3 regions of the Arthrobacter sp. Hb9-2 genome follow, and region 3 is predicted to be linked to each of the others. Evidence: riboswitches for the same ligand, from Rfam matches in the RefSeq annotation. Region 3 holds a riboswitch; each other region holds the start of a gene.

Region 1 (9,488 bases), on a different contig from region 3:
GCGGCTTTGCCTTCGAGGTCGGCGATGTCGATGAAACCGCCGTCGGAATCCATGTGCGCCCTGGAGTCAGCGGAATGGTTCCGGTTATCGCCCATCACCCACACCTTGCCTTCGGGGACAGTCACATCGAAGTTGCGTATCTGCGGGGTCTCAGCCGGGTTGACGTAGCTTTCGTTGATGGCCTTCCCGTTAATGGTCAGTTTACCGGCGTCGTCACAGCAGACCACGTGGTCCCCCGGCAGCCCGATGACCCTCTTGACCAGGTGCTGCTCGGAGTTGTCCGGCAGCAGGCCAACAAATGTCAAGCCGTCCTGGACCCAACTGAATGGTCCTTCGGGTTTTTCCTCGGCAGGCGGCAGCCAACCCTTGGTGTCGCGGAAGACCACCACATCGCCGCGGCTCAGCGAGAAGGGTTCAGGCACCAGGAGATTAACAAAGATCCGGTCATCGATGTCCAGGGTGCTGACCATGGACTCGGAGGGAATGAAGAACGCGCGGAACAGGAAGGTCTTGATGAGGAAGGAAAGCACCACCGCGATCACCACCACCGTAGCGATCTCCTTCAGCCAGGAAAGCACCTGGCTCCCGCCGGAGCTCTCGCTGGCCTTTGCAGCGGCACGGCTGCCCGCGGGCGCGGGAGCAGGCACCGCCCGACCCGCGGCGTCGGCCCGGGAATCCGAAGCGCCGTCGGGACGCGGTTCGGGTGTCCGCGCGTGGTTCTCGGGCATTTACTGTCCGTTCTCTGTTGAGGGTCCTGCCGCTGGCGGCCGAGGTACTTCTGCAAATCTATCAAGCGGCCAGATGATGTGGACCGGCCTGCCGATAACACGGTCCACCGGCACCATTCCCCCGCCGGGCGCACCCAGCAGGCTCCGGGAATCGGCTGACAACGACCGGTGGTCACCCAGCAGCCATAACCGCCCCTCCGGGACCTCTGCACTGAACTTCTGCGTGCTGGGGGCATCACCGGGAAATATGTATGGCTCGTCCAGCGGCTGCCCGTTAACGGTGATCCTGCCGTCGGCACCGCAGCAGACCACAGTGTCCCCCGGTAAGCCGATGACCCGTTTTACATACGTGGTGTCACTGCCGGTGAGGCCAAGCCATTGGGTTAGGGCGGACGCTGCGTCCGCCACGGGGCCCTTGCCGCTGTTCAGCGGCGCGAAGGTTCCCCGGCCGTCGAAGACCACGATGTCGCCCCGCCGGATGGATTCGGCCCGGAAATCTGTCCGGGACACCAGGATGCGGTCCCCGCCCTCAAGGACCGGCTCCATGGACTCGGACGGAATGAAGTAGACATCGAGCCACAGTGACCGGACCAACCCGCTGACTGCAATGGCGAGGACGAGGGCAAGGAACACAAAACGCCAGCCCGCTTTTCCGGGCTGGCGTTTTGTCTGGTCCATAAGTCCGTATCCTGGGCGCTGGTGCATGGCTCCGGCGCTGGCCGGATACGGCTGTGGCCCTGCCTTCGTAGGTCTGTAAAGGACTTACTTGGCGGTGCTGAAGTCGCGCTTTTCCTTGATCTTGGCAGCCTTACCGCGCAGTGCACGCATGTAGTAAAGCTTGGCGCGGCGCACGTCACCCTTGGTGACGAGCTCGATCTTTTCGATGATCGGGGAGTGCACCGGGAAGGTACGCTCCACGCCGACGCCGAAGGAAACCTTGCGGACCGTGAAGGTCTCGCGGATGCCGTCGCCCTGGCGGCCCAGGACGAAACCCTGGAAAACCTGGACACGGGTGTTCTTGCCTTCGATGATGTTCACGTGAACCTTGAGGGTGTCACCCGCGCGGAACTCGGGAACATCGGTGCGCAGCGAAGCTGCATCTACGGAATCGAGAATATGCATGATTTGCACTCCTGGTGAACGCCACAGGTCATTCACTTTGGGTCACGGCAGCCAAGCCCGGGCACTTGCAGCGCTACCGGAAATTTCTGCCGAAAGGTAAGTGTCCGTCCTCTTTCACTGATTGAAGAGGCCGGTTGTCTTGGCTGTTGGTTGCGCTCCCCCTGTGGCAGGTGCGGACCCAGCAGACACAAGGACTAATTTTGCCACAGTCGGGCACGTACAGCCAATTACCCACGATTACCACGGCGGAAACGGCGGGTCAGTGCGGCTGTTCCCCCGGCGCGTCCGGGCGGCGCAGCAGGCGGCCGTCGACGACATCGTAGCCCAGGTCCTGCAGGGCGGTGCGTTCGGCACGGGGCAGCTTCCCGGCGTCGAACGTTTCGAGCAGGTCCGGGCGGCGCTCCGCCGTCCGGCGGAACTGTTCGCTGCGCCGCCACTGCGCAATTTTGCCGTGGTTGCCGCTGAGCAGCACCGCCGGCACTTCACGCTCCCGCCAGATGGAAGGCTTGGTGTAGACGGGGTACTCCAGCAGCCCGTCGGAATGGGACTCCTCCACCAGCGACTCGGGGTTCCCCACGACGCCAGGCAGGAGGCGGCCGATGGCCTCGACCATGGCCAGGACGGCGACTTCCCCGCCGTTCAGGACGTAGTCGCCCAGGCTCACGGGGCGGACGATGAAGTGCTCGCGGGCCCACTCGATGACCCGCTCATCGATGCCCTCGTAACGACCACAGGCGAACGCGAGGTGCTCCTGTTCCGCCAACTCGTAGGCGAGGGCCTGGGTGAAGCGCTCCCCCGCCGGCGATGGAACGATCAGGACCGGCTTGCCCGCATCTTCCGGACGGTCCGCTGCGATGGATGAGAGCGCCTGCGCCCACGGTTCAGCCTTCATCACCATTCCGGCGCCGCCGCCGTAAGGCGTGTCATCCACTGTGCGGTGCTTGTCGGTGGTGAAGGTGCGGAGGTCGTGGACGCGCAGGTCCAGGATCCCGTCCTGGCGGGCCTTGCCGATCAGCGACAGTTCCAGCGGCGCCAGGTACTCCGGGAAGATGCTGACGACGTCGATCCGCATTTAGGCTTTGCCTTCAGTTTCCGGGGCGGCGTCCTGGTCCGAGTTGAGCTCGAACAGGCCTTCCGGCGGGGTGAGGAGGATGAAGCCTTCCTCAACGTTGACCTCGGGCACGATCTGCTCGACAAAGGGAACGAGGATCTCTTGCCCGTCAGGGGTCTTGACCAGCAGCAGGTCCTGCACGGGCATCGTGTTGAGCGCGGCAACCTTCCCGACCACGCGGGAACCGACCCGGGCTTCCAGGCCAACCAGCTCGTGTTCGTACCAGCCTTCGTCGTCGTCCTCGTCCAGCTCTTCGGTTTCAATGAAGAGCTTGGCACCGCGGAGGGTTTCCGCTTCATTGCGGGTCTCGATCCCGTCAAAGCCCAGCAGGAGGATGTCCTTGTTCCAGCGGGCGCTGTTGACAGTCAGCGGGCCAGCAGATGCCGGCTCAACCACAAATTCGGTGCCCGGCACAAACCGGTCCTCAGGGGCGTCGGTCAGGACCTGGACGGTAACTTCCCCGCGGATACCGTGGGGTTTGCCGATTCGTGCCACCTGGAGCTGCATGTGTTCCTCTGTCTTGGATGTGGTTGGCGGTGTTCTGCTGAAAGCACTCCGGCCCCTCCACCGTTGGTGGAGGGGCCGGAGCAAAAACTGATGTTGCTGAGCGCTCAGCGGCGGCGGTCGGTGTCGACGACGTCGACCCTTACCGGTTCGCCGCCGGCCAGGGCTGCCACAACGGTGCGCAGTGCGCGTGCCGTGCGGCCCTGGCGGCCGATCACCCGTCCGAGATCGTCCTGGTGGACCCGTACCTCGAGGGTGTCCCCGCGGCGGTTGCTCTTCGAGCTGACCTTGACGTCATCCGGGGAATCGACGATTCCCCGGACCAGGTGTTCCAGCGCTTCTGCCAGCAATTTACTCAGCCTCGGTGGTCTCTGCTTCGGCCGGTGCCTCGGCTGCGTCAGACTTGGATGCCTTCTTGGTGATGGCTTCCGGGATGATCACGGAACCCTTTTCCGGGGCAACGAAGGCTTCCTTCTGGGTCTTGGTCCGCAGGGTGCCTTCCTGGCCCGGGAGGCCCTTGAACTTCTGCCAGTCACCGGTGATCTTCAGGATCGCGGCAACCTGCTCGGACGGCTGGGCGCCGACGGACAGCCAGTACTGGGCACGCTCGGAGTTGACCTCGATGTATGAGGGCTCTTCGGTGGGGTGGTACTTGCCGATCTCCTCGATGGCGCGGCCGTCACGCTTGGTGCGTGAGTCTGCAACGACGATGCGGTAGTACGGTGCGCGCATTTTGCCAAAGCGCTTAAGGCGAATCTTTACGGCCACTTTTGTGGTCACTCCTGTTTCAGAAAAGGGGTGAACCCGGCGTTCTGCACCCGTGGGGCGGGCCGTACTTGCGGGTTCGAAGGACAGGATCCGGACGCGGAGAGAGGGGCCACGCAGATCGAGTACCTGTTTATTGTGCCAGATCAGCGCCGGGATTTCGACTTGACACGGCGGCGGCCGGAAGATGGCCGGGGCAGGCCGCTCAGGCGGACCAGACGTAGAGCCCCGTCCGTTCCGAATCGTCGACGCTGTTGGCCAGTTCAGCCAACTGCTGCACATAGGTCCGCGCGCGAGCGGCATCGAAGGGCATGTCGTCCTGGGCTGCCCACTGCCCGGCAACGTCATCCAGGATGTTGCCTTCGCCTTCGGTTTCGTACGAGAGCAGGTCGGCCAGGGCACGGACCATGGCCGGCGGGACGGCCAGCAGCGAATCGCTGGATACGTCCACCATGGTCAGTTCATAGTCGGCACCGCCGGCGTGCACGGCAGTTCCGGCGAGGTCACCGAGCTGTTCAACTTCGAAATCACTGATCCCCGCGATCCGGACAGCCTGGCCGGCCGGTGCACTGCCGCCTTCGTCCAGGACGCCGGCACGCTTAAGTGCGGCGTCGTGGGTGGCAACAAAGATCTCGGTGAAGCCCATGGGAAGTACCCTTCTTCCGTTGACGGTGGTGCCAGCCGGGAGCAATGCCTGCCACCCGGCCGTTCGGGTTCAGCCTAGTACGGGAACGCCCGGGTCAGCGGACAGCTACGCGGATCCGGTTGCGCCACGGATCCTCAAACCGCAGTTCGGCCCCGGTGTGGTGCGCCGGCAGGCCGGCGACCCTCAGTCGGTCTGCGAGCGCCCCGACGTCATCTCCGGACGGCACCTCGATGAGCACCTCGCCGAGGCCGAGCGTGTCCTTGCGGGGACCGGCGCCGCGGCTGTTCCAGACATTCATGGCCATGTGGTGGTGGTAGCCGCCGGCGGAGACAAACAAGGCCTGCCCGTGCCAGCCTGCGGTCTTTTCAAACCCGAGGATTCCCACATAGAAGTCGCGGGCCGACTGGACGTCGCCGACCTGGAGGTGGACGTGGCCCACTCCTGCCACACTTCCGCGCTGGCGCTGAAGGGACTCTTCAGTGAGGTGCTGCTCGAGGTACCGCTGGGGCGGCAGGGCCAGGCTGTCCATTACCACGTCGGCGCCGTTCCAGGACCAGTTGCTGCGGGGCCGGTCCCAATAGAGCTCGATGCCGTTGCCTTCAGGATCAGTGAAGTAGAAGGCCTCGCTGACGAGATGATCCGCGCTGCCCGTGAAGGAACGGGGTTCAAATTGGGCTGCGGTGGCAACGGTCGCGGCGAGGTCCGCCCGGTTCTCAAACAGCAGCGCGGTGTGGAAGAGGCCGGCTTCTCCCCTGCCCGGGAGGTTCAGACCCGGAGCGGGCGCGAGGTGCACGAGCGGTTTCTGCAACCGGCCGAGGTAGAGCCCGCCGTCCTGCTCAGCGACAACCTCAAGACCGAGGGCACGCTGGTAATAGTCCGTCATCACCTTCATGTCGCCCACCTTGAGCATTACGGTGCCCATGGCGAGGTCGGCAGGAAGAAGATCCTGGCTGGCGGCTTCTGCAGTCATTGAAAACTCCCGGTGCTTGGGCCCTTCGGATTGGGGCCTATGACAGTTAAAATTACTTGAAGCTTCAATTTAATCCAAGTGACTTGAAAGTCAGGCCGCTCCGGGCTTATCGGATGACGCGCCCTCCCAGCACGACGTGTGCCAGTTCGCCTACCGTTGCTGGAGCCTGCCGCGGGTCCTCCCGGCACAGCACGACGTCGGCGCGGGCACCCTCCTTAAGTCCGTCGGCTCCCAGCCACCTCCGGGCGCCCCAACAGGCAGCGTCGAGGGCAGCGGCCATTGGCAGGCCTGCGTGGTGAAGGGCAAGGATCTCATCGGCGATCCTGCCATGCCGGATGACGCTCCCGGCATCGGTGCCAGCATAGATCTGCACCCCTGCTTCATACGCCTCCAGCACCCGTTCCGCGCGGCGCTCCCACAGTGCCCGCATGTGTGCCGCGTACCGGGGGAACTTCGGTTCTGCCTGGGCTGCGATATCCGGAAACGTGGCGATGTTGATGAGAGTGGGCACGATGGGAACGCCCTGTTCGACGAACCTGGGGAGGTGCCGTGGCAGGAGCCCGGTGGCATGCTCGATGCAGTCGATCCCCGCGTCCAGCATCTGGTCCAGGGCCTCTTCGCCAAAGCAATGTGCGGTGATCCGGGCACCTTCGCCGTGCACCGCCTGCACAGCGTCCCTGACGGCGTCGGCCGGAAACGACGGCGCCAGGTCACCGGCGTCGCGGTCAATCCAGTCCCCGACGAGCTTGACCCAGCCGTCGCCGTCGCGGGCCTGTTTCCGGACAGCTTCCACCAGGCCGTCCGGTTCCACTTCCTCGGCGAGGCCCCGCAGATAGCGCCGGGTCCTGGCAACATGCCTGCCGGCGCGGACGAGTACGGGGGCGTTCCGGCTGCCCTGAAGGAACCGCGTGTCTGCTGGGGAACCTGCGTCCCTCACCAGCAGTGTTCCAGCGTCCAGGTCGGTTCCGGCCTGTTCCTCCGCAACTGCTGCCTCCACCGCGCCCCCGGGTCCAAGCCCGATGTGGCAGTGGGCATCCACGAACCCCGGCAGGACCCAGCCATCCAGCACGCGGCCCGCGGGTTGTTGCGGGCGCGTAAAGGTCAACACCCCGTCAACGGACCACAGGCCCCGCCGCTCGCTGTCCGGCCCCGCAAGCACCGGTCCGCTGAATTCGATGATCTCCGGCATTGGACTCCTTTTCCCGCCAGTCAGGCTAGCACCGGCCATGTGACAAGCCCCTCCCGAAAGGCTGTGGTAGCTTTCTTCCTGACCACACGGGTGCCCCTGCAGGGGCTGAGATCGGGCTGATGCAGCCTGCGACCGTTGAACCTGTCCGGGTAATTCCGGCGAAGGAAGTGAGTAATCCTTGAGTACACCCATTGCACCGTTAAGCCCTGCCCAGATTCCGTCCGGCGCGGCAGCGGAAGGCGGCCAGGACCAGGCTCCTGTCACGCAGTCGCTGAAGTCCCATTCCCTGGCCTTTGTCCACGATGAAGCATCCGGGATACGGGTGCCCGTTACGGAAATAGCCCTGGCACCTTCACCCAACGGCGACTCCAATGGTCCGTTCCGGATCTACCGAACTGCCGGCCCGGGGAGCGACCCCGTCCGCGGCCTGAACCCTTTCCGCTCGGCATGGATAGAAGCGCGCGGCGACACGGAAACCTATGGTGGCCGTGGACGGAACCTCCTCGACGACGGCCGCTCGGCTGTCCGCCGCGGTGCCGCCAGCGCGGAGTGGAAGGGCGCCCGTCCGGCGCCCCGCCGCGCCGTCGAAGGCCGGAAAGTGACACAAATGCACTACGCGCGGCAGGGCGTCATCACCCCCGAAATGCGCTTCGTGGCGCTGCGGGAGAACTGCGATGTGGAACTGGTCCGCAGCGAAGTGGCAGCCGGCCGGGCGATCATTCCGAACAACATCAATCATCCCGAGTCGGAACCCATGATCATCGGCAAGGCCTTCCTGGTGAAGATCAACGCCAACATCGGCAACTCGGCGGTCACCAGTTCCATCGCCGAAGAAGTGGACAAGCTGCAATGGGCCACCCAGTGGGGCGCAGACACAGTGATGGACCTTTCCACCGGCGACGACATCCACACCACCAGGGAATGGATCATCCGCAACTCGCCCGTTCCAATCGGGACCGTCCCCATCTACCAGGCCCTGGAAAAGGTTAACGGCGAAGCAAATGCGCTGACCTGGGAGATCTTCCGCCACACGGTCATTGAACAGTGCGAACAGGGCGTGGACTACATGACCATCCACGCCGGCGTCCTGCTCCGGTACGTTCCCCTGACCGCCAACCGCGTGACCGGCATCGTGTCCCGCGGCGGGTCAATCATGGCCGGCTGGTGCCTTGCCCATCACCAGGAAAACTTCCTCTACACGCACTTCGAGGAGCTCTGCGAAATCTTCGCAAGGTACGACGTGGCGTTTTCATTGGGCGACGGCCTGCGGCCGGGGGCGACGGCCGATGCCAACGATGCCGCGCAGTTTGCCGAACTGGACACACTCGCCGAACTGACGCAGCGTGCTTGGAAGTACGACGTGCAGGTGATGGTGGAGGGCCCCGGCCACATTCCGTTCCACCTGGTCCGGGAAAACGTCGAACGCCAGCAGGAGCTGTGCAAGGGTGCGCCCTTCTACACGCTGGGCCCGCTTGTTACCGACGTGGCACCAGGGTACGACCACATCACCTCGGCCATTGGCGCCACGGAAATCGCCCGGTACGGCACCGCAATGCTGTGCTACGTCACCCCGAAGGAACACCTGGGCCTGCCCAACAAGGACGACGTCAAAACAGGGGTGATCACGTACAAGATCGCAGCGCACGCCGCAGACCTCGCCAAGGGCCACCCGGGGGCGCAGGAACGCGATGACGCACTGTCCAAGGCACGCTTCGAGTTCCGCTGGCGGGACCAATTTGCGCTGTCCCTGGACCCGGTGACCGCCGAGGCATTCCATGACGAAACCCTCCCCGCGGAACCCGCCAAGACAGCGCACTTCTGCTCCATGTGCGGTCCCAAGTTCTGTTCCATGAGGATCAGCCAGGACATCCGGGACGAATACGGGTCAGCGGAGTCGCAGGCGGCGGTGGCGGACATGGCAGCGGGAATGCGGGGGAAGAGTGAGGAATTCCTTGCAGCGGGCGGCAAGGTTTACCTCCCGGAACTGGCCGCTCCAGCGAGCGGCCGCCCGTAGCTGCATCACCATTTCCGTCCGGCAGGCTATTGGGGGCTTGCCGGACGGGGAAACTGCCCCCGGCAGGATTCAGGAAGCCCTGGCAGGCTGGCTCCTGCTGACCTCGCTGATGAACGCGCGGATGATGCGGTCACCTTCCGGGGAGTCATGGGGCCGGTGCCCTCCCGCCGCCGTGCGGTGCAGGGCGCCGGTCTCACGCAGGTAGCGGGCAATCTCCTCGTAGAGCGGTTCCCACCCTCCCGTGAGGACCAGTGTGGGAACGCCGGGAACAATATGCAGCGGAGCCTCCCAGGAAGGGGCCTGCAGCCGGAGCCTCCTGGCGGATCGCTTCTCCTCCGCTGTAGCCGGCTGCTGCAGGTCCGTAGCATAGACCCGCCGGACGAACTCGCGCTGGAAATCGTCGTCGCTCATCTGGTGCCGGACATCGAACAAGGGTTGC
Region 2 (9,488 bases), on a different contig from region 3:
GGCTGACCCGCTGATAGCCGGCCTTCTGTGCCGCCGCCAGGACGTTCGCCGAGCGGGTCCCGGCCTTGCACAGGAACACAATGTCTTTGTCCTGCGGCAGCTCCTTCCACGCTTCCCCGGCAAGGATCCGTCCCTGCGGGATGAGCACGGCGCCGTCGATCCTGACAATGTCGTATTCGCCGGGCTCCCGGACGTCCACGAGCTCAAAGTCCTTCAGGCCGGCCTTCCGGGACGCGAGCATGGTGGCCAGCTGGGTAGCTGTGACGGTGTGTTCAGTGTCCGCCTGCGCCGCCGGCGTAATGCCGCAGAACGCCTCATAGTCCGTCAGCTCCGTGATCGGCTCGGCAGCCGGGTCCTTGGAGACGCGGATCTCGCGCCAGCTGCCGCCCAGGGCGTCGAACAGGGCCACCCTGCCCAGCAGCGAGCGTCCGACGCCGGTAATCAGCTTCACTGCCTCAGTCACCATCAGCGACCCCACCGCAGCGCAAAGCATGCCGAACACCCCGCCCTCACCGCATGAAGGGACAGACCCTGCCGGCGGCGCCTCAGGATAGAGGTCACGGTAGGTGGGTCCGTGCTTTTCCCAGAAGACGCTCACCTGCCCGTCGAAGCGGAAGATGGAGCCCCAGACGTAGGGCTTGCCCAGGATGGCGGCGGCGTCGTTGACCAGGTAGCGGGTGGCGAAGTTGTCGGCGCCGTCCAGGATCAGGTCGTAGTCCGCGAACAGCTCCAGGGCATTGGAGGCGTCCAACCGGACGTTATGCAGCCGGACGTCCACCAACGGGTTGAGGGCAGCAATGGCGTCCCGCGCCGACTCGATCTTCGGCCGGCCAACGTCAGCCACACCGTGGATGACCTGGCGCTGCAAATTGCTGAGGTCAACCGCGTCGTCGTCGATGATCCCCAGCGTCCCCACCCCCGCGGCCGCAAGGTACAGCAGCGCCGGGGACCCGAGCCCGCCGGCGCCGATCACCAGTACTTTGGCATTCTTGAGCCTCCGCTGCCCCAGTGCGCCGATCTCGGGAATGATGAGGTGCCGCGAGTAGCGCTCCACCTCGTCAGGAGTGAGCTCACCGGCCGGTTCAACCAGCGGAGGCAGTGAAATAGTCGAAACATTTGCGGAGAATGTCGAAGCCATACTTCAATGTATGCCCCGGGATACCGCCCGGTCATATTACCCCGACGTAGAGTGGGGGTAACTGCAAGGGAAAGAAGGACAACTGTGGTCCATGAAGCACGGGCTGACCGCCCGTCCGCAGCCGAACCGCAAACCGCCTCCCGCCCCGCCGGGCAACGGTCCGCCCGGCTTCCCCGGGATGAGAGACGCGCACAACTTCTTTCCGCAGCACAGGAAGTCTTCGTTGCCAACGGCTATCACGGCGCCGCCATGGACGAAATCGCAGAGACAGCCCACGTCAGCAAACCGGTCCTGTACCAGCACTTCCCCTCAAAGCGGGAGCTGTACCTGGCCCTGCTCGAAAGCCACCTGGCCTCCTTGACGGACCTGATGCTGGGGGCGCTGAACTCCACCACTGACAACGACGAACGCGTGCAGGCCGTGATGCGGGCCTATTTCCGGTTCATCGCCAACGATGACCAGGCCCACCGGCTCGTTTTCGAATCCGACCTCATCAACGATCCGGATGTCAGCTCACGGCTGGAGACCTTTAACCGGACATTTGCCGACGCCATTGCACACGTCATCGCCGAGGACACCAAGCTTCCCCACCTGGAGGCAGAGCTCCTGGGCCGCGGGCTCGCCGGGATGGCTCAGGTCAGCGCCCGCTACTGGCTCGAAACCGACGGGAACCTGGACCTCGATGTGGCCAGCGACCTCATCTACCGTTTAGCTTGGCGCGGAATCTCTCGCTTCCCCAAAGAGTCCTAGACTACAAATAAGACATAACCCGAGTAACGTGAACCGGCTGGGAGGCCCCCTGTGGAAATTAAGATCGGCGTTCAAAATGTTGGCCGCGAAATTGTGCTGGAATCGGTCGAGGATCCGGACTCCGTAGCCAAGGTTGTAGAGGAAGCCATCACCAGCGGCAGCGAACTGCGCCTAAAGGATGACAAGGGACGCCTGATCATTGTTCCCGGCAAGGCACTGGCCTATGTAGAAATCGGTGCCGAGGAACAGCGCCGCGTAGGTTTCGGCCAGTTCTAGCCCCGTTCCCCGCTGAGGGGCGAGCATTCCAAGGAGAGCCATGCTTTCGCTGACCATTGTGGTGCTGGTGACAGCGGCCGCAGGTTTCATCGTCTGGGCCAACGACAAGCGGCACACAAAATACGGTGTTGTCCTGCCGGCCGGCGTTGCCGTGGGTGTGGGAGCTGTCACCTGGATCATCCTGATGGCTGCAGGCTTCGGCTACCTGCCGGGCATGACCTGGCTGCCGTGGGTCCTGCCCATGGTTTTGGGCGCAGCAGCGGCAGTTGCCGTGGTCCTGTATCTGGGCCGTACGCGGGCCAGGCATGATCTGGAACGGATTACTGCGGCGCTGAAGCTTTAGCCGGAAAGACCCCGCCCCGCACACCAAGCACGCCTGTGACCACTGCCCTCCGGGGTGGTGGTCACAGTTGTTTAAGCGGCTGCTGGGTGCCTGGCCGGTTCGGCTACCGCATGGACCGCGGCGGCGGCTTCACTCACTGCCTCGGCCGCGCCCACGTCGCGGGCGGTGACTTCTCCCCCGGCGTCATGCGAGGTGTAAAGGAGGAACACCCGGTTGTACCGCCAGTCTAGGTCCGGGTGGTGGTTCTGTTCCTCGGCAAGGCGCCCGACGGCGGCAATCAGCTCAAGTGCGGCAGCCGCCGTCGGCACCTTGTACACCGTCACCAGCGCACCTTGGCTGTACCGCCAGTCCGTCAGGACGGCCAGTGCGTCCTCGAGCCGCTCGGGAGAAAGAATGTCCTTGCCGGCCATGGCTGCTCCTCACCTTATGGCTGGCGGAGCGGCACCGGGAGCGGGCTACAGGAACTCTGCCCGGCCCTCCATGGCCGACGACGCCAGTGCATGTTCGCGGCGCGGGATCCTGCCCGCCGCTTTCGCCAGCCTACCGGCGATCACCGCATGTTTGAAGGCCTCCCCCATCAGGGCAGGATTCTGCGCCCGGGTTACGGCCGTAGCCAGCAGCACGGCGTCGCACCCCAGCTCCATGGCAAGGGCCGCGTCCGAGGCGGTACCGATGCCGGCATCCAGGACCACCGGAACCGAGGCGCGGGAAACGATCAGCTCGATGTTGTGCGGGTTCAGGATGCCCAGTCCGGTGCCGATCGGCGCCCCGAGCGGCATGACTGCGGTGGCCCCAAGGTTTTCAAGCCGGAGCGCGAGGACGGGATCGTCGTTGGTGTAGGCAAAAACCTTGAAGCCCCTGTTGACCAGTTGTTCCGTGGCGTCCACCAGTTCGACGGCGTCCGGCAGCAGGGTCTGTTCGTCAGCTATGACTTCCAGCTTCACCCAGTCGGTTTCCAGTGCCTCACGGGCCAGTTCCGCCGTCAGCACGGCATCCCGGGCGGTGAAGCAACCGGCCGTATTGGGCAGCACGCGGATGCCGTGGTCCACGAGCAGCTGGAAGAGCGAGCCCGTCTCGGCCGTGGAATACCGCCGCATTGCTACCGTCGTCAGACCCGTGCCGGAGGCCAGGAGGGCAGCCCCCAGGCCGTCCAGGCTGGGCGCGCCGCCGGTGCCCATGATGAGCCGGGATGTCAGGGTTACGCCGTCAATGACCAGCGGATCATCGTGGCCCGCCACGCTTGGAGTAGTGATGGTTTCGGTCATGGTCTCAGCCTCCCTGCACAGCCGTGACGAGTTCGACCTCGTCGCCTTCCGCGAGCGCGGTAGTAAACCACTGGCTGCGCGGTACAACCTCGGAATTGTGGGCCACGGCCACACCAAGCTTTTGGCCGTCCGTTGCCTGCCCGTTGGCGGCCAGGGGGCGGCCGGTGACCTGGCTGACGAGCACGGTGATGGAGGCGCCCTCAGGCACAGGGTGCCGGGTTCCGTTCAAGGTGATGTTCATGCTGTTTCCTTCGTGGGCGATGTGTGGCGGAAGTGGTTGGAGGCTGAGCCCGTGGTTAAGCGGGCGCCTGCCCTCGTGGAAAAGCGGCCCGGGCTGAAGGCCGCCCAACGGGGGTCCTCGCGGCCGTCCAAAAGGTCCCGGCAGACGGCGGCTGCGGCGGGCGTCAGCAGGACTCCGTGCCGGAAGAACCCGGTGGCGATGATGAGGCCGGCAACGTACCCGTGCTCCCGGTCCGCCGCTGACTCCGGGGCGGGAACCCGCCCCAGCAGCGGCGCGTTGTCGGGCGTTCCGGGACGGGCGCGTGCAGTGCATTCCAGCAGTTCGAGTTCGGCGACGGCGGGAACCAGTACCTGCGCGTCGCGGAGGAGCTGGTACACGCCCCCGGCGGAAACGGCGTCCATGGCGGACAGCGCGTCTTCACGCTGGGTTGCCCCGATCACCACCGTGCCGTCCCTGCGGGGAACGATATAGACGGGAACGCCATGCACCAGCCCGCGGACCGTGGACGTCACCAGGGGCTGCAGGTGCCGGGGCACTGCCAGGCGGAGGATGTCCCCGTGGACGGGCCGCACTGGCAGGTTCAGCCCTGGGGGTAGCCCTTCAAGAGCTGCCGCGTGCAGCCCGTTCGCCACCACCGTTTCGGCGGCCAGCACCGTTCCCCCGTCCGCCAGGCGCACGCCGGCAACAGCTCCCCCGTGCCACAGCAGCCCGGTTGCCTTGGCCGCTACCGCAAACCCGCCGACGACGCCGGCTGCTGCAGTACCGCGGGCCGCAACTTTGTCCCTGTTCCCGCCGCCGTCGTCCATGCCATGAGCCAAGGCGGCCCGCAGGCACGCCACCAACAGCCGCGGATCCACCTGGTGGTCGGCCGGAGTGTCCAGCGCGCAGGCGATCCCCGGGCTGAGCAGGGGTTCCCGTTGTCGCGCGTCCCGGACAGTTACCGGCTCAACGGAAAGGCCGCTGGCCTGCTGGACGGTGCGCAGGTCCATCAGGGCGCGGCGGTCGGCGGCGTCGGCACCCACGGCGAGGGTCGGCGTCGTAATGTATCCCGGATCTGTTCCCGACGCAGCGGTGAGGCCGCCGGCAAAAGCCGGCCAGCGGGACGAGGCATCCAGCATGAATTCCAGGAGATCCTCCTCCTGGTAGTGCAGCTCGCTCACCGGGGCAAGCATCCCGGCGGCGGCCCAGCTGGCCCCCGAACCCGGTGCGTCATCGATCACCACCACGGAACGGCCGGAACGCTTCGCCTCCCACGCAATGCCGTGGCCGATCACTCCACCGCCGATCACCGCCACATCAGCGTGGATGGTGTTGGCCGCATCCACGGCCAGGGGCTCTGGTGATGCGCGCATGTGTCTCCTTCCCTACGCCGGTATTAGCCGGATCAGGTCAAGCGGTCGGCTCTGACGCCCTCTCAGCCCGGCGCTTTGTGACAGCTGCCGCGGGCTCCCGCAGTACGAGGCCAGTGTAGAGGAACTAGGCTTTCCCCCATGAATGTGTCCCACACCCCTGCCGCCGGCACCGACGTACTCAGCAGCGCCAAGATCAGCAACGGCGTCAACGCCGCCCGCCTCTACCTCTGCACCGACGCCCGCCGGGACCGCGGCGACTTCGGCCAGTTCGTGGACGCAGCGTACGCCGGCGGGGTGGACATCATCCAGCTGCGCGACAAGGCCATCGAAGCAGGAGAGGAGCTGGAACTCCTGGCGGTGCTCAAGGAAGCGGCAGAGCGGCACGGCCGGCTCTGGGCTGTCAACGACCGCGCCGACATTGCGGTGCTGTCCGGGGCACCCGTCTTCCACATCGGCCAAAAGGACCTGCCCCTGGACGCTGCACGCACCCTGCTCAACGGCAACGCCGCCATCGGCCTGTCCAGCCACACCCCTGCCCAGGTGGACGCGGCGCTCGGTGCGGCCGCCCGCCCCGCCGGGCTGGACTACTTCTGCGTCGGACCGGTGTGGGCAACGCCCACCAAACCGGGGCGGGCAGCGGTGGGACTGGAGCTGGTGAAGTATGCCGCCGACGCTGCCCGGCCGGCGGAGCAGGAGGGACAGTCCGACGGCGGTGTTCCCTGGTTCGCGATCGGCGGCATCGACCACGGCAACGTGGAGCAGGTGGTGGACGCAGGCGCACGCAGGATTGTGGTGGTGCGGGCCATTACGGAAGCGGACGATCCCGCAGCCGCCGCCGCTGCACTGCACGCCGCCCTGGACGCCCCAAACTCCTGACAACGCCGCTCCGGGCCGGATGCCTGCACTATGCAGCCGATTCCGGCTAGGCTGATTTTCGTGTCACACCATCGGCTGGCCCCCAACGTCCACGAGCACAACAACGCGCTTGAGGAAGCGCTGAGTGCCCTGAGGACCGAGCTGGAGCTGCCGGGCGCCTACCCCGACGAGGCGGTGGCTGACGCGAAAGCGGCAGTCGAATCCCTGCAGCTCCCTGCCTACGACCTCACCGGCGTCGAATTCATCACCATCGATCCGGCGTCGTCCACCGACCTGGACCAGGCGCTGTTTATTGAAGCCGACGGCGACGGCTACCACGTGCTGTACGCCATCGCCGATGTGCCCGCATTTGTGGCCCCCGGCGGGCCCCTGGACGCGGAAACACGCCGCCGGGGCCAGACGTTCTATGCCCCCGACGGTCGAATCCCGCTGCATCCAGAAGTCATCAGCGAAGAGGCCGGGAGCCTCCTTCCCGGGCAGGACTGCTCTGCGTTCGTCTGGGACTTCCGCCTGGACAGCGCCGCCGAGGTGACGTCCGTGGCCGTAAAGCGGGCCCGGATGCGCAGCCGCGCGAAGCTCAGCTATAAAGGGGTGCAGGCGGAGCTCGACGCCGGTACCGCCTCGCCGGTGCTGCAGCTCCTTAAGGAAGTTGGGCTCAAGCGCGTGGACCTGGAACGGGCCCGCGGCGGTGCCAGCCTGAACATGCCGGAACAGGAGATCGTCCAGCTTCCCGACGGCGGCTATCGGATTGCCGCCGCTCCCCAGCTTCCGGTGGAGGACTGGAACGCGCAGATATCCCTCATGACCGGAATGGCGGCGGCGGGCCTGATGCTGGCGGGAAAAGTGGGCATCCTGCGCACCATGCCGTCCCCGGACGAGCGCTCCCTGAATCATTTCCGGCTGCAGACAGAGGCCCTTGGCAAGCCCTGGGACGGTGAGGTCAGGTACGGCGAATACCTGCGCAGCCTCGATTCCACCGATCCCCGCCAGCTTGCCATTCTGCATTCGGCCGGCATGCTGTTCCGTGGCGCCGCCTATACGGCTTTTGACGGTGCCGTCCCCAAGGACGCAGTCCAGTCCGCCATTGGTGCCGCCTATGCCCACACCACCGCTCCCCTGCGCCGCCTCGTGGACCGCTTTGTCCTGGTGATCTGCGAGGCGTTGAGTAACGGCGGCAATGTACCGGCCTGGGCACGGGAGGCACTTCAGTCGCTGCCCGAGATCATGGCCGGGTCCGACCAGCTGGCATCACGGATGGAGCGCATGGCCCTGGACACCGTGGAGGCTGCCTTGCTGGTTAACCACATCGGGCAGGATTTCGACGCAATCGTGATTTCCGGGTCCAAGCCGCAAAAGGAAAACGGCAAAAACGGCAGCGGCAACGGGAAGAACGGCAACGGTAAGAACGGCAACGGGAACGGCAGTTCGGGAGTCATCCAGATTGCAGACCCCGCTGTGACCGCCCGCTGCGCCGGGGAACTGGTGTCCGGAACCAAGGTCCGGGTCCGGCTGGTCTCCTCGGATATCGTGACGCGGGAAGTCCATTTCGAACTCGTGGAGTAGTGCGGCAAAGTGCCACCCGGCCGGGAAAGCCGGGATTTGGGCCGCCTGCGGCTAGACTGAAGAGGTAGATATGGATGCCCGGTCGTTGATTTCCTTGATTTGAAACCAACAAGCCCGCCCCTACGCGATCTTGAGATACACCCGCTGGTCACCAGTGCCAGCATTTAGATAGCCCGCGATCGGCTTCCACTGGAATTGCTTGTGCGCCCGAGCGTGCTCCGGAACAGCCTTTGGCCGGCCCGTTGAGCAGGCAGCGCCACTGCCCAAATGAATAAGGAAACTCCACAGTGAGTGAATTGCATACCCACCAGCTTCTGACCGACGAGACCGGCACCGAGACCATCGAGCCGGAAGAAACCATCATCTCGGACGAGAAGCCCCACGAAATCGCGGAGAAGTCCTTCGCGGACTACAACGTCCGGGCCGATATCGTGGAATCCCTGGCCGACGCCGGGATCACCCACCCCTTCCCCATCCAGGCCATGACCCTGCCGGTGGCCCTGTCCGGCCACGACATCATCGGCCAGGCCAAGACCGGTACCGGCAAGACCCTCGGCTTCGGCATCCCCGCCCTCCAGCGCGTGGTGGGCCAGGACGACCCCGGCTACGACAAGCTCCCGGTTCCCGGCGCCCCGCAGGCCCTGGTCATCGTCCCTACGCGCGAACTCGCCGTGCAGGTGGCCAATGACCTGCAGACCGCTTCCCGCAAACGCAACGCCCGCATCACTACCATCTACGGCGGCCGTGCCTACGAGCCGCAGGTGGAGGCATTGAAGAAGGGCGTGGAGATCGTGGTGGGAACACCCGGCCGCCTCATCGACCTTTACAAGCAGAAGCACCTGAGCCTGAAGAACGTCAAAATCGTCATCCTGGACGAAGCTGACGAGATGCTGGACCTCGGCTTCCTGCCGGACGTGGAAACCCTCATTGCCGGCACGCCGGCAGTACGCCAGACCCTGCTGTTCTCCGCCACCATGCCCGGGCCTGTCATTGCGATGGCCCGACGCTACATGACGCAGCCCACGCACATCCGCGCCGCAGATCCCGATGACGAGGGCCTCACCAAGCGCGATATCCGGCAGTTGATCTACCGCGCCCACAGCATGGACAAGACCGAAGTTGTGGCCCGCATCCTGCAGGCGCGTGGCCGCGGCCGCACCATTATCTTCACCAAGACCAAGCGCACCGCCGCAAAGGTGGCCGAGGAGCTTGTGGACCGCGGCTTCGCAGCTGCCGCCATCCACGGCGACCTGGGACAGGGCGCCCGTGAACAGGCACTGCGTGCCTTCCGCAATAACAAGGTGGACGTCCTGGTGGCCACCGACGTCGCCGCGCGCGGCATCGACGTTGATGACGTCACCCACGTCATCAACTACCAGTGCGTGGAAGACGAGAAGATCTACCTGCACCGCGTGGGCCGCACCGGCCGGGCCGGCAACAAGGGCACGGCGGTGACCTTCGTGGACTGGGATGACATGCCGCGCTGGAGCCTCATCAACAAGGCCCTGGGCCTGAGCGTGCCGGAGCCCATCGAGACCTATTCCTCCTCACCGCACCTCTACGAGGACCTGGACATCCCTGAGGGCACCAAGGGCCGCCTGCCGCGTGACAAGCGCATCCTTGCCGGAGTCGACGCTGAGGTACTGGAAGACTTGGGCGAAACCGGCAAGAAGAACAGCCGCGG
Region 3 (9,488 bases):
GAGCGTCGTCTGCCGCCAACCGGCGGAGGGACAGCAGGGCGTCAGCGAGGGCAAGCGGCTCCCCGCTGTCTGGATCAACGATCAGGAGCTCTTCCTCAACGCCGAATGTTCGCATACTCACATTCTGCGGCAGCTGAGGGACTTTTGAAGGTCCTCAGGACTTCATGACGAAGCGTGAATGCTCAGTCCTGGAAGTACTCCACCTTGGCCCCGATAGTGTTCAGCCGCTCCGCCAGGTCCTCATACCCGCGCTCGATAACGTAGATGTTCCGCAGCTCGGAGACTCCCCGGGCTGCCAGCATGGCCAGCAGCAGGCAGGCTGCGGGACGCAAAGCAGGTGGACAGCCGACCTCTGCAGCGCGCCACTTGGTGGGCCCATTGACGTAGATCCGGTGGGGATCCAGCAACTGAACCTGTGCACCGAGCCGGTTCAGCTCCGTGAGGTATATGGCCCGGTTTTCGTAAACCCAGTCATGGATCATGGTCTGTCCGCTGGCATTCGCGGCAATGACTGCGAAGAAGGGCAGGTTGTCAATATTTAGGCCGGGGAACGGCATGGGGTGGATCTTGTCCTCCGGCGCGTGCAGTTCCGAAGGTTTGGTGGTGACGTCCACCAGTCGGGTCCGGCCGTTGCGTGCCATGTACTCGCCGGAGATCTCCAGCTGCTGGCCCATCTGCCCCAGCGTGGCCAGCTCGATCTCCATGAACTCGATGGGGACCCGGCGGATGGTCACCTCGGAGTTGGTGACGATACCGGCGGTGATGAGGCTCATTGCCTCGATGGGGTCCTCGGAGGGGAAGTATTCGATCTCGGCATCGATCATGGGACGCCCGGTGATCTTCAAGGTGGTGGTGCCCACGCCGTCGATGGCCACCCCCAGCATCTGCAGGTAGAAGCAGAGGTCCTGCACCATATAGTTCGGGCTGGCGTTGCGGATCACCGTTATCCCCTCACGGTGAGCGGCAGCCATAATGGCGTTCTCGGTGACAGTATCGCCGCGCTCGGTCAGGACAAAGGAACGGTCGCCGGTATCGGCCGAAGGAGCCTGAACGCTGTAGAAGCCTGCCGTCGCCTCCACTGCCAGCCCGAACTGGCGCAGCGCCTGCATATGTGGCTCTACAGTGCGCGTGCCCAAGTCGCAGCCACCCGCGTACGGAAGGCGGTACTCCGAGGTTTCGTCCAGCAGCGGCCCCAGCAGCATGATGACGCTGCGCGTGCGGCGGGCAGCTTCCACGTCCATCGCCGCCAGGTCAAGGACGGCCGGCCTGCGGAGCTGGAGATCGGTATCATTGAGCCAGGTGCACTCGACCCCGATGCTGCTGAGCACCTCGACGATGCGATTAACTTCTTCAATCCGCGCGAGCCGGCGAAGAATAGTTGTACCGCGGTTAATGAGGCTCGCACATAGCAGTGCGACGCCGGCGTTCTTGCTGCTGTTGACGTCCACGGCTCCTGACAGCGTGTGCCCGCCCTCCACGCGAAGGTGTGTCATCTGCGGTTTGCCCACATTAACGATGCTCCGGCCAAAGATGGTCTCGAGCCGCTGGATCATTTTCAGGCTCAAATTCTGTTTGCCCTGCTCCATCCGGGCAATGGCGCTCTGGCTGGTTCCGAGTTCTGCGGCCAGCTGGCCCTGGGTCCAGCCTTTCTCGCCCCGGGCATCCCGGAGCATGGCGGCAACGTGTTCCGTAGTTTCCTGCGTCATGCCGAAAATATATCATAGATGAGTTAGTTTTGAGCCGATTCGCGGGGATGCAACCTAAGCTGGCCAGCATTTACCCACTACATGCGATAGAAATCGTGACCTCTCCTCCGGCCCACCCGGTTGTTGACCCTACCGGCCGGGCCGGAGGAGACTGGATGGAACCTCTTCCTTCGACGACGACGGAGGTGCTGATGCGCCGGAAACGAGGCCCCGCAGCGGCAGCCACGCTGGCGGGCCTGATCTTCGCCATCGTGCTCCTGGTCCCCGGTTGGCCGGCCTCCGCAGCGCCGTCGCCAGGGGAAGGCAGACAGTCAACACTGGGCAACGACGTCTCATGGCCCCAATGCCGCAAGGACCTTCCCACGGGCCAGGCTTTTGCCATCGTCGGCGTCAACAACGGGTTGGCCAATAACACCAACCCTTGCCTGCGGGAACAGCTCGAGTGGGCTGCGGGTTCATCCGGCAATTCGACCCAGCCTGAGGTGTCCCTTTACGTGAACACCGCCAACCCGGGAAGCAGCGGCTCATGGTGGCCCTCCAGCAACGAGTACCCGATAGGATCGGCCGTCCATAACCCCTATGGCTCCTGCAAGGAAAAGGACTACGGCACGGCGTGCGCCTACATGTACGGCTACGCCAAGGCCTGGGACGATGCCTACATCCGCGGAATCAGCAACCCCTCCCACTACGTCTGGTGGCTGGATGTGGAAAGCGAAAATTCCTGGTCCACCACTGACAAGGATGCCAACCGCGCAGTCTTGGAGGGCATGACGGACTTCTTCCACAGCATCGACGTCAAGGGTGTTGGGATCTACTCAACCGGCCTTCAATGGAGCCGGATTGTGGGAACCGTCAGCAGCTCAAGCAACCTGCACTCCCTGCCGAGCTGGCTGGCGGGGGCGCGCGACGTAGCCGGAGCCAAAGCCAGTTGCGCAGGCCCGCCGCTGACCGCAGGCGGCGAAGTCACGCTCACCCAGTTCGTGGCGGGAAGCTTCGACTACAACCACTCCTGCGGCTGACGCAGCAGACGTGTGAGAAATCAGCTCCCCAGCCACACCATATTCCAGGTGCCCGCCCACATCGCAGCAGCAAACGCTGCAGCTGCCATCACCACCCCGGCAGCCAGAACCCAAAGGTCGAGGGCGCTGTACGTGGATTCCCGCGCCCAGGTCCGCCTTCCGCCGCCGAAGCCGCGTGCCTCCATGGTGACGGCAAGCCGGGAAGCACGCCGGATAGCCTGAACCAGCAGCCCGAAGCTCTGCCCCAGCGTCGCCTTCAGCCGCTGGAGGGCACTGCCGCGGGAGCCGACGCCGCGGGCACGGCGGGCCATGCCAATGGTCTGCCATTCCTCCGCCATCAGCCCCACAAGCCGCATGGCGGCCAAGGTCCCCAGCACGAACCGGTGCGGAAGGCGTGCCTTCTGCGCCAGCGCATCGGCCAGGTCGGTGGGATCGGTGCAGCTCATCAACAGGACCGCCGGCAGCGCAATCGCCAGCCCCCGCAGCATGAACCCGGCCCCCAGCTCCAGGGACCCTTCGCTCATGGTCCAGATGCCGACGTCGATAAGCGTCACTCCGCTGTCCGGCGCCAGGATGGAAGTGCTCCAGCCACCCACGGCTGCGGCAAGGATGAGCGGCCAGCCCCGCTGCCACAGCAAAGTCAGGGTGAGGCCCGCCAAGGGGAACAGCAGGAACTCAAAGACCAGCGCCACCGACGCGGACACCCAGTCAATGGACAGCGCCAACACTGCGGTGATCAGGAAGACGGCGGCGAACTTGCTCAGCGGATTGGCGCGGGTCAGCAGGGCGTGGTTGCCGCGCAGGTTCAGCTCCTGCCTCATGGCGCCACCGCCGCCGCAGCAGCCAACCGCAGTTCCATTCCGCCCAGCGCTGCCGTGAACTCGGCATCATGGGTCACGGACACTACGGCCGTGCCCGCGTCCAGGAGCTCGGACAGGAAGGATGCCAGCTCAGCCCAAGTATTGGCGTCCTGCCCGAAGGTTGGTTCGTCCAGGACCAGGACCTGGGGATGCGCTGCCAGGACCGTGGCTACGGAAAGGCGCCGTTTCTCACCGCCCGAAAGGGTATACGGGTTGGCGTCAACGAGTCCCGTGAGCCGGAGCCGCTCCAGCAGTTCATCCACGCGCTCCTCCCCGTGGCCCAGGTGCCGCGGGCCGAACAGCAGCTCGTCCAGTACTTTCCCTGTGACGAACTGGTGCTCAGGCTCCTGGAACACCGTACCCACGCGCTCGATCAGCTGCTCGGCCTTCCACTGGTAAGGGTCAATCCCAGCTCCCCGGCTGAGCGCCAGCGTGGCGGAAACCTTGCCGTCTACGGGCTCCAGCAGCCCGGCGAGGGTCAGCGCGAATGTCGATTTTCCCGCGCCGTTGGGCCCGGTGATGGCCAGCGCCTGCCCGGCCCGGACCTGCGCGGAAATGCCCTGCTGCACCGGCACCGGCGGCACCTTCCGGAAGCCCTTGCGGCGCGGACGTTCACGCGACACCGCCAGCTCCTCGGCGGCAAGCAGCAGGTCGCCAGCCCCGGGAGCCGAACCGGCAGCACGCAGACGCGTCGGCGGGACGTAGCCGGGCACCCAGACTCCGGCCGCGATCAGCATGCTCCGGGCTTCGTTGAGGACCTGATCCGGCGGCCCGTCCAACAGCACGGCGGAATCGGTCGACGAGCCGGGCTGCAGCACCACAATCCGGTCAACCAGGTCCTTCCACACGGCCACGCGGTGCTCCACCACCACCAACGTTGCCCCGGTTTTGTCGAGGCAGCGGCCCACGGCGTCGCGCACCTCCACCACGCCGGCAGGGTCCAGGTTGGCGGTTGGCTCATCGAGGAGGATCAGCCCCGGCCGCATGGCAAGGATGCCCGCCAACGCAAGGCGCTGCTTCTGCCCGCCGGACAGTGCCGGCGTCGGATGGTCCAACGGCAGGTGGGAAAGCCCGACGTCGTCCAGCGCCTCATGCACGCGCGCCCAGATGTCACCGCGGGGCACGGCAAGGTTCTCGGCGCCGAAGGCGACGTCGTCACCTACGCGCGAGAGGACCACCTGGGTCTCCGGGTCCTGCTGCATCAGCCCGGCCCGGCCGCGCTGCTCCCGGGGGGAAGCGCCGTCGATCAGCAGCGACCCGGACTCATCGGAATCGCCGGCGTCAGCGTCGTCGGCATGTGCGTCCCCCAGCACCCCAGCCAGCGCGTGGAGGAGCGTGGACTTGCCTGCGCCGGACGGGCCCACCAGCAGGACGCGTTCACCCGGTTGGATGTCCAGGTCGAGGGCACGGACAGCGGGTTTGGAGCGGCCCGCATGCCGCCAGCCCCAGCCTCTGGCCGTGACTGCAGCCGGCCGCGCCGCCACCGCAGAGCTGTGGAGGGAAGGAGCAGTCATCAGGAGAAGACGGGCTCCGATGCTGCCTTGCGTGACGCAAAGGAGCTCAGGACGCCGGTCCTCGCCAGGCCGCGGGTGGCGATCCAGGACAGGGCTCCTGCGATCACGGCGCCGGAAATCGCTGTGAAGATGATGTATGCCAGCTTGTCCCCGCCGGAGTAGGCGATGTTCCAGCCCCAGGGCGCGAACGAATCGTTCAGGCCGCAGAAAAGTCCGGCAGCGGCGCCGGCGAGCAGGGCTACCGGCAGGTTGAACTTCCGGTACACGAAGATCGCGAAGACGATCTCGGCGCCCAGGCCCTGGACAAACCCGGAGAACAGCACCGAGGCGCCGTACTGCGAGCCCATAAGCAGTTCGCCGGTGGCGGCCACGGTCTCGCAGAACAGTGCGGCGCCCGGCTTGCGGATGATGAGCATGCCCAGCACCGCGGGGATCATCCAGCCGCCGGCCAACAAGCCGGTAAGCGGTGGATAGACGGCGTTCATGGGTGCCGAGACTGCGGCTGCGCCCTGGGACCAGGCCCAGAAAATGACGCCGCCGGCGATGGCGATGAGGGCTGCCACCACGATGTCCACAACGCGCCAGGACTTGCTGGTGGTCTTCTTGATTGCTGTCGTTGCCATGCGATCCTCCTGAGGAACAGGAGGGGAAAGTGGATACAGCAACCGGCGCTGCCGCCGTTGCCGCACACTTCGAGAACTCGACTCCCTTGCGCCGGTACTAACCGGATCAGGTTCGAGGGTCTGCGGCTGTCCGCACTCTCAGCGCCCACCTGCGGTCCCTGGCATGGCCAGTGATGCCCGACGGCGGCGCTCCCCTGTCGTTGAATGATTCTGTCGGTAAATAATCGCCCTTGTGGGCGGGGTCCAGTTTACACCGGAGGAGGGGTAGATTGTGGGCCATGACTGCCAATTCCCCGCATGTGACCGAGTTCGATCCGGATTCCGATGCCATCCAGCAGGAAGGATCCCTGCAAGCGCTCATCGCCCGGATCGAAGGCGAAATCCACGAGCTCCAGTTTCCCGGCTTCTCCCTGGACGATGCACTCAACCTCGGGCTGCTGCTGGTGGAGCTGGGCAAGGAGGGCCAGTTTCCCATCGCGATAGACATCACCAAGGGTGAGCAGGTCCTGTTTCATGTGGCGCTGCCCGGCGCCACCCCGGACAACGAGCACTGGATCCGTGCGAAGCAGCGCACGGCCGCCCGGCATGAGGTGCCTTCCCTGCTGGTGGGGCTGCGCGCCCGGCTCAAGGGCGGACGGATCGAGGACAACGCCTGGTTCGATCAAAGCCTGTATGCGGCCCACGGCGGCTCCTTCCCGGTGTACGTCACAGGGGTGGGCGCAGTCGCAACCGTGACCGTCTCAGGGCTTCCCCAGGTGCAGGACCATGACCTGGTGGTACAGGCCCTGCGCGAGATCCTCGGTTCCATGCGGGCGGACTGACTTCCAGTGGGCGGACCGACTGCAGCATCAACGCGGACTATGGACGCCGCGAAATGCTGGGAGTACATTCGAGGCCAGCGGCCGGAGTTCCAAACAGGAGGACGCCATGATCGGTCCTGCAGCCGAAAACCAAGTGCGTGCGGCGGTGGACAAGGCAGCCGAGGAAATGATCTATATCGGCCCGGACCACCCTTACTATCCACTGCTGGCGGAACTTGTGTCCGCCGTCGGGAAGGCCTGGCAGCAAGGGTACGAGCACGGCCGCCGGGGCGGGCACCAGGCCAACCCCTACGTGTGGAGTACCTCGGAGGGGTGAGTACCACCACCGGCGGCCGGGTCCGCCGCGTGCTGGCTGTCCGCCAGATGGAAAGCGTACTTAGCTTTTATTAGTAATCATGCTTACTATGTTGTCTCCCGGCTTTTGAGGAGACAGGACAATGACAGTCAGCACCCGGGCCACCGGAGCAAGGACCGGCCTGCAGAAGGCAGCGCTTGCAACGGGCGCCCTCTTCCTCCTGGTGGGTGTCCTGGGATTCATCCCCGGGATCACCAGCAATTATGAAGCCCTGGGCTTGGCCGGGCACGGCTCCGGGGCCTTGCTGTTGGGAGTTTTCCAGGTGTCCATCCTGCACAATATCGTGCACGCGGCCTTCGGGGCGGCGGGACTGTTGCTGGCCCGGACCCACCAGCAGGCAAGGAGCTTCCTCATCTACGGGGGCGTTGTCTACCTGGTCCTTTGGCTGTACGGACTCCTGGTGGGTGATCAAACCCCCGCCAACTTTGTCCCCCTCAACGGCGCCGACAATTGGCTGCACTTGGCCCTAGGCTTGGGCATGATCATCCTGGCCATCCTGCTGTCACCGCGGACCACCCCAAAAACGCCGCCCCGGACCTGACCCGCCGGCCAAACCGAAACCGTCACCGTCGACGCCGCAGCACAGGCAGCACCGGCAGTACCACTGCCACCCATAAGGAGCATCATGAAAATCCCCGAAGCCCGAGGCCCCCTTAGCAGCGCCCTTTTTACTTCCCTGGCCGTTGGCGCCGGCACCGACGACGCCACGACGCGCGTCGAAGAACTGCGCCCGCTGGTCACGGCAGGGCTGGCTGCAGCCACAGACATCATCGGGGACGACGACGTCCAGCTGGCACTTTTCTGCCTTTATGAGCTCCACTACTCCGGCCTTGAAGGCGTCAGCGACGACTGGGAGTGGGAGCCGGGCCTTATCCAGGTTCGCCGCCTGCTCGAAAGGCCGTTCGAGGAAGCGCTACGGGCCGCTGCCCAGGCGGCAGCCGGGGAGCTGGACCTACCGCCGGCAGCAGAGATGACCAGTGACGCAGTGGCCGACGTCCTGTTTGGACTGGCCGGAACCGACACCGGGCCCAGCGTGTCCCGCTACGTGGCGAAAAAGGCGAGCCTGGACCAGCTCAAGGAGTTCCTCATCCACAAGTCCGTCTACCAGCTGAAGGAAGCGGACCCGCACACCTGGGCCATCCCCAGGCTTACAGGTCGGCCGAAGGCGGCGCTGGTGGAAATTCAGGCCGACGAGTACGGCGGAGGACGCCCGGAACGGATGCACAGCGCGCTCTTCGCCCGCACCATGCGGGGACTGGGAATGGACGACCAATACGGCGCCTATGTCAACGCGGTACCCGCCATCTCCCTCGCGGCGGTGAACATGATGTCCCTCTTCGGGCTCAACCGCCGGCTTCGCGGGGCCATCACGGGACACCTGGCACTTTACGAAATGACCTCGTCCCGGCCCAACCGCTTGTACGGCAACGGCTTCCGGCGGCACGGCTTCGATACCGAGGTGACCCACTATTTCGACGAGCACGTTGAAGCCGACGCCGTCCACGAGCAGATAGCGGGCCGCGACCTTGCGGGTGGGCTGGTGGAAGCTGAGCCCGGGTTACTCGGGGATGTCCTGTTGGGTGCAACGGCGGCAATGGCGATCGACGGCAGGATTTCCACGCACCTTTTGGCCTGCTGGGAAAACGGCGAGACCTCGCTGAGGGCGGCAGTGCCGGCGGCGGCATGAACGCTAAGGGCATCGTGTCCGCAGAGTACATCCTGCCGCTGCGTTGGACTGAGGATTCGCAACTGCCGGACCTGGCCGCGTACCTTGGGCGCCTGGTGAAGTGGATACCCGTCACCGTGGTGGACGGCTCCGACCCGGAACTGTTCGAGCGGCATGCGGCAGCCTTCCCGGCTGGCGTTCGCCATCTCCGTCCGGTGCAGGGCGGCGGGGACAGCCACAGCAGGGGCGAAGGCAACGGCAAGGTAGCCGGCGTCATGACGGGCGTCCGTGCCGCGAGGGCTGCGCTGCTGGTGATAGCCGACGACGACGTGCGCTACACGCGCGAATCGCTCACCGCCGTCGTCAATCACCTTGCCTCAGCGGACGTAGTGCGGCCGCAAAACTACTTCGAGCCCCTGCCGTGGCATGCGTGGTGGGACACGGCCAGGACACTGATCAACCGGGCCTGGTCCGCAGATTACCCGGGAACCCTGGCCGTGCGGAGGAGTGCACTGCTCGCCACCGGCGGTTACGATCCGGTGCTCTTCGAGAACCTCGAGCTCATCAGGACCGTGAAGGCAGCTGGCGGCCAGGAAAAGATCCTGCCGGACCTGTTTGTTGCCCGCCGGCCGCCCGGGCCGCGGCACTTCCTCAAGCAGCGCACCCGCCAGGCCTACGATGACTTCGCCCAGCCCCGCCGCCTCGCCGCGGAGTTATCCCTGCTTCCGGCGATAGCCGCAGCAGCCTGCCTCCCCCGGGGGTTCCGCGGGCGGGCCTTGCTCGGACTGGCGGCCGCGCCGGTTATCTTCGCCGGCATTGGGCGGCAACGGAACAACGGCGCAGCCGTCTTCCCCCTCCGGGCGGTGTGGTGCGCCCCGCTGTGGGCCCTGGAACGGGCTGTTTGTATCTGGATCGCGCTGGCAT

Evidence for each region. Region 3 has a riboswitch for thiamine pyrophosphate ahead of AC5RV1_RS12990 (ECF transporter S component). Riboswitches for the same ligand answer to the same signal wherever they lie in the genome.
Region 1: it holds a riboswitch for thiamine pyrophosphate, as region 3 does, so the genes downstream of both, thiC (phosphomethylpyrimidine synthase ThiC) here and AC5RV1_RS12990 (ECF transporter S component) in region 3, are expected to answer to the same signal.
Region 2: it holds a riboswitch for thiamine pyrophosphate, as region 3 does, so the genes downstream of both, thiO (glycine oxidase ThiO) here and AC5RV1_RS12990 (ECF transporter S component) in region 3, are expected to answer to the same signal.

Annotation. Positions count from the first base shown of each region.
Region 1 covers NZ_JBNHGJ010000044.1:13,289-22,776, forward strand. Annotated here, with positions in the region: gene lepB (signal peptidase I) at 1-728, opposite strand, end outside; gene lepB (signal peptidase I) at 729-1,406, opposite strand; gene rplS (50S ribosomal protein L19) at 1,491-1,850, opposite strand; gene trmD (tRNA (guanosine(37)-N1)-methyltransferase TrmD) at 2,110-2,922, opposite strand; gene rimM (ribosome maturation factor RimM) at 2,923-3,468, opposite strand; gene AC5RV1_RS19090 (RNA-binding protein) at 3,573-3,815, opposite strand; gene rpsP (30S ribosomal protein S16) at 3,817-4,233, opposite strand; gene AC5RV1_RS19100 (hypothetical protein) at 4,436-4,876, opposite strand; gene AC5RV1_RS19105 (VOC family protein) at 4,971-5,846, opposite strand; gene AC5RV1_RS19110 (amidohydrolase family protein) at 5,953-7,035, opposite strand; TPP riboswitch at 7,112-7,219, shown strand; gene thiC (phosphomethylpyrimidine synthase ThiC) at 7,214-9,049, shown strand; gene AC5RV1_RS19120 (alpha/beta hydrolase) at 9,119-9,488, opposite strand, start outside.
Region 2 covers NZ_JBNHGJ010000006.1:130,611-140,098, forward strand. Annotated here, with positions in the region: gene moeB (molybdopterin-synthase adenylyltransferase MoeB) at 1-1,138, opposite strand, end outside; gene AC5RV1_RS05945 (TetR/AcrR family transcriptional regulator) at 1,223-1,888, shown strand; gene AC5RV1_RS05950 (DUF3107 domain-containing protein) at 1,940-2,164, shown strand; gene AC5RV1_RS05955 (hypothetical protein) at 2,205-2,507, shown strand; gene AC5RV1_RS05960 (4a-hydroxytetrahydrobiopterin dehydratase) at 2,579-2,917, opposite strand; gene AC5RV1_RS05965 (thiazole synthase) at 2,963-3,772, opposite strand; gene thiS (sulfur carrier protein ThiS) at 3,777-4,013, opposite strand; gene thiO (glycine oxidase ThiO) at 4,010-5,365, opposite strand; TPP riboswitch at 5,358-5,476, opposite strand; gene thiE (thiamine phosphate synthase) at 5,504-6,241, shown strand; gene AC5RV1_RS05985 (RNB domain-containing ribonuclease) at 6,302-7,804, shown strand; partial or broken gene AC5RV1_RS05990 (DEAD/DEAH box helicase) at 8,092-9,488, shown strand, end outside.
Region 3 covers NZ_JBNHGJ010000021.1:45,848-55,335, reverse strand. Annotated here, with positions in the region: gene AC5RV1_RS13015 (glutamate--cysteine ligase 2) at 1-115, opposite strand, end outside; gene AC5RV1_RS13010 (UDP-N-acetylglucosamine 1-carboxyvinyltransferase) at 183-1,706, opposite strand; gene AC5RV1_RS13005 (glycoside hydrolase family 25 domain-containing protein) at 1,898-2,725, shown strand; gene AC5RV1_RS13000 (energy-coupling factor transporter transmembrane component T family protein) at 2,746-3,546, opposite strand; gene AC5RV1_RS12995 (ABC transporter ATP-binding protein) at 3,543-5,099, opposite strand; gene AC5RV1_RS12990 (ECF transporter S component) at 5,099-5,722, opposite strand; TPP riboswitch at 5,788-5,928, opposite strand; gene AC5RV1_RS12985 (heme-degrading domain-containing protein) at 6,001-6,543, shown strand; gene AC5RV1_RS12980 (hypothetical protein) at 6,650-6,859, shown strand; gene AC5RV1_RS12975 (DUF4383 domain-containing protein) at 6,981-7,439, shown strand; gene AC5RV1_RS12970 (iron-containing redox enzyme family protein) at 7,524-8,585, shown strand; gene AC5RV1_RS12965 (glycosyltransferase family 2 protein) at 8,582-9,488, shown strand, end outside.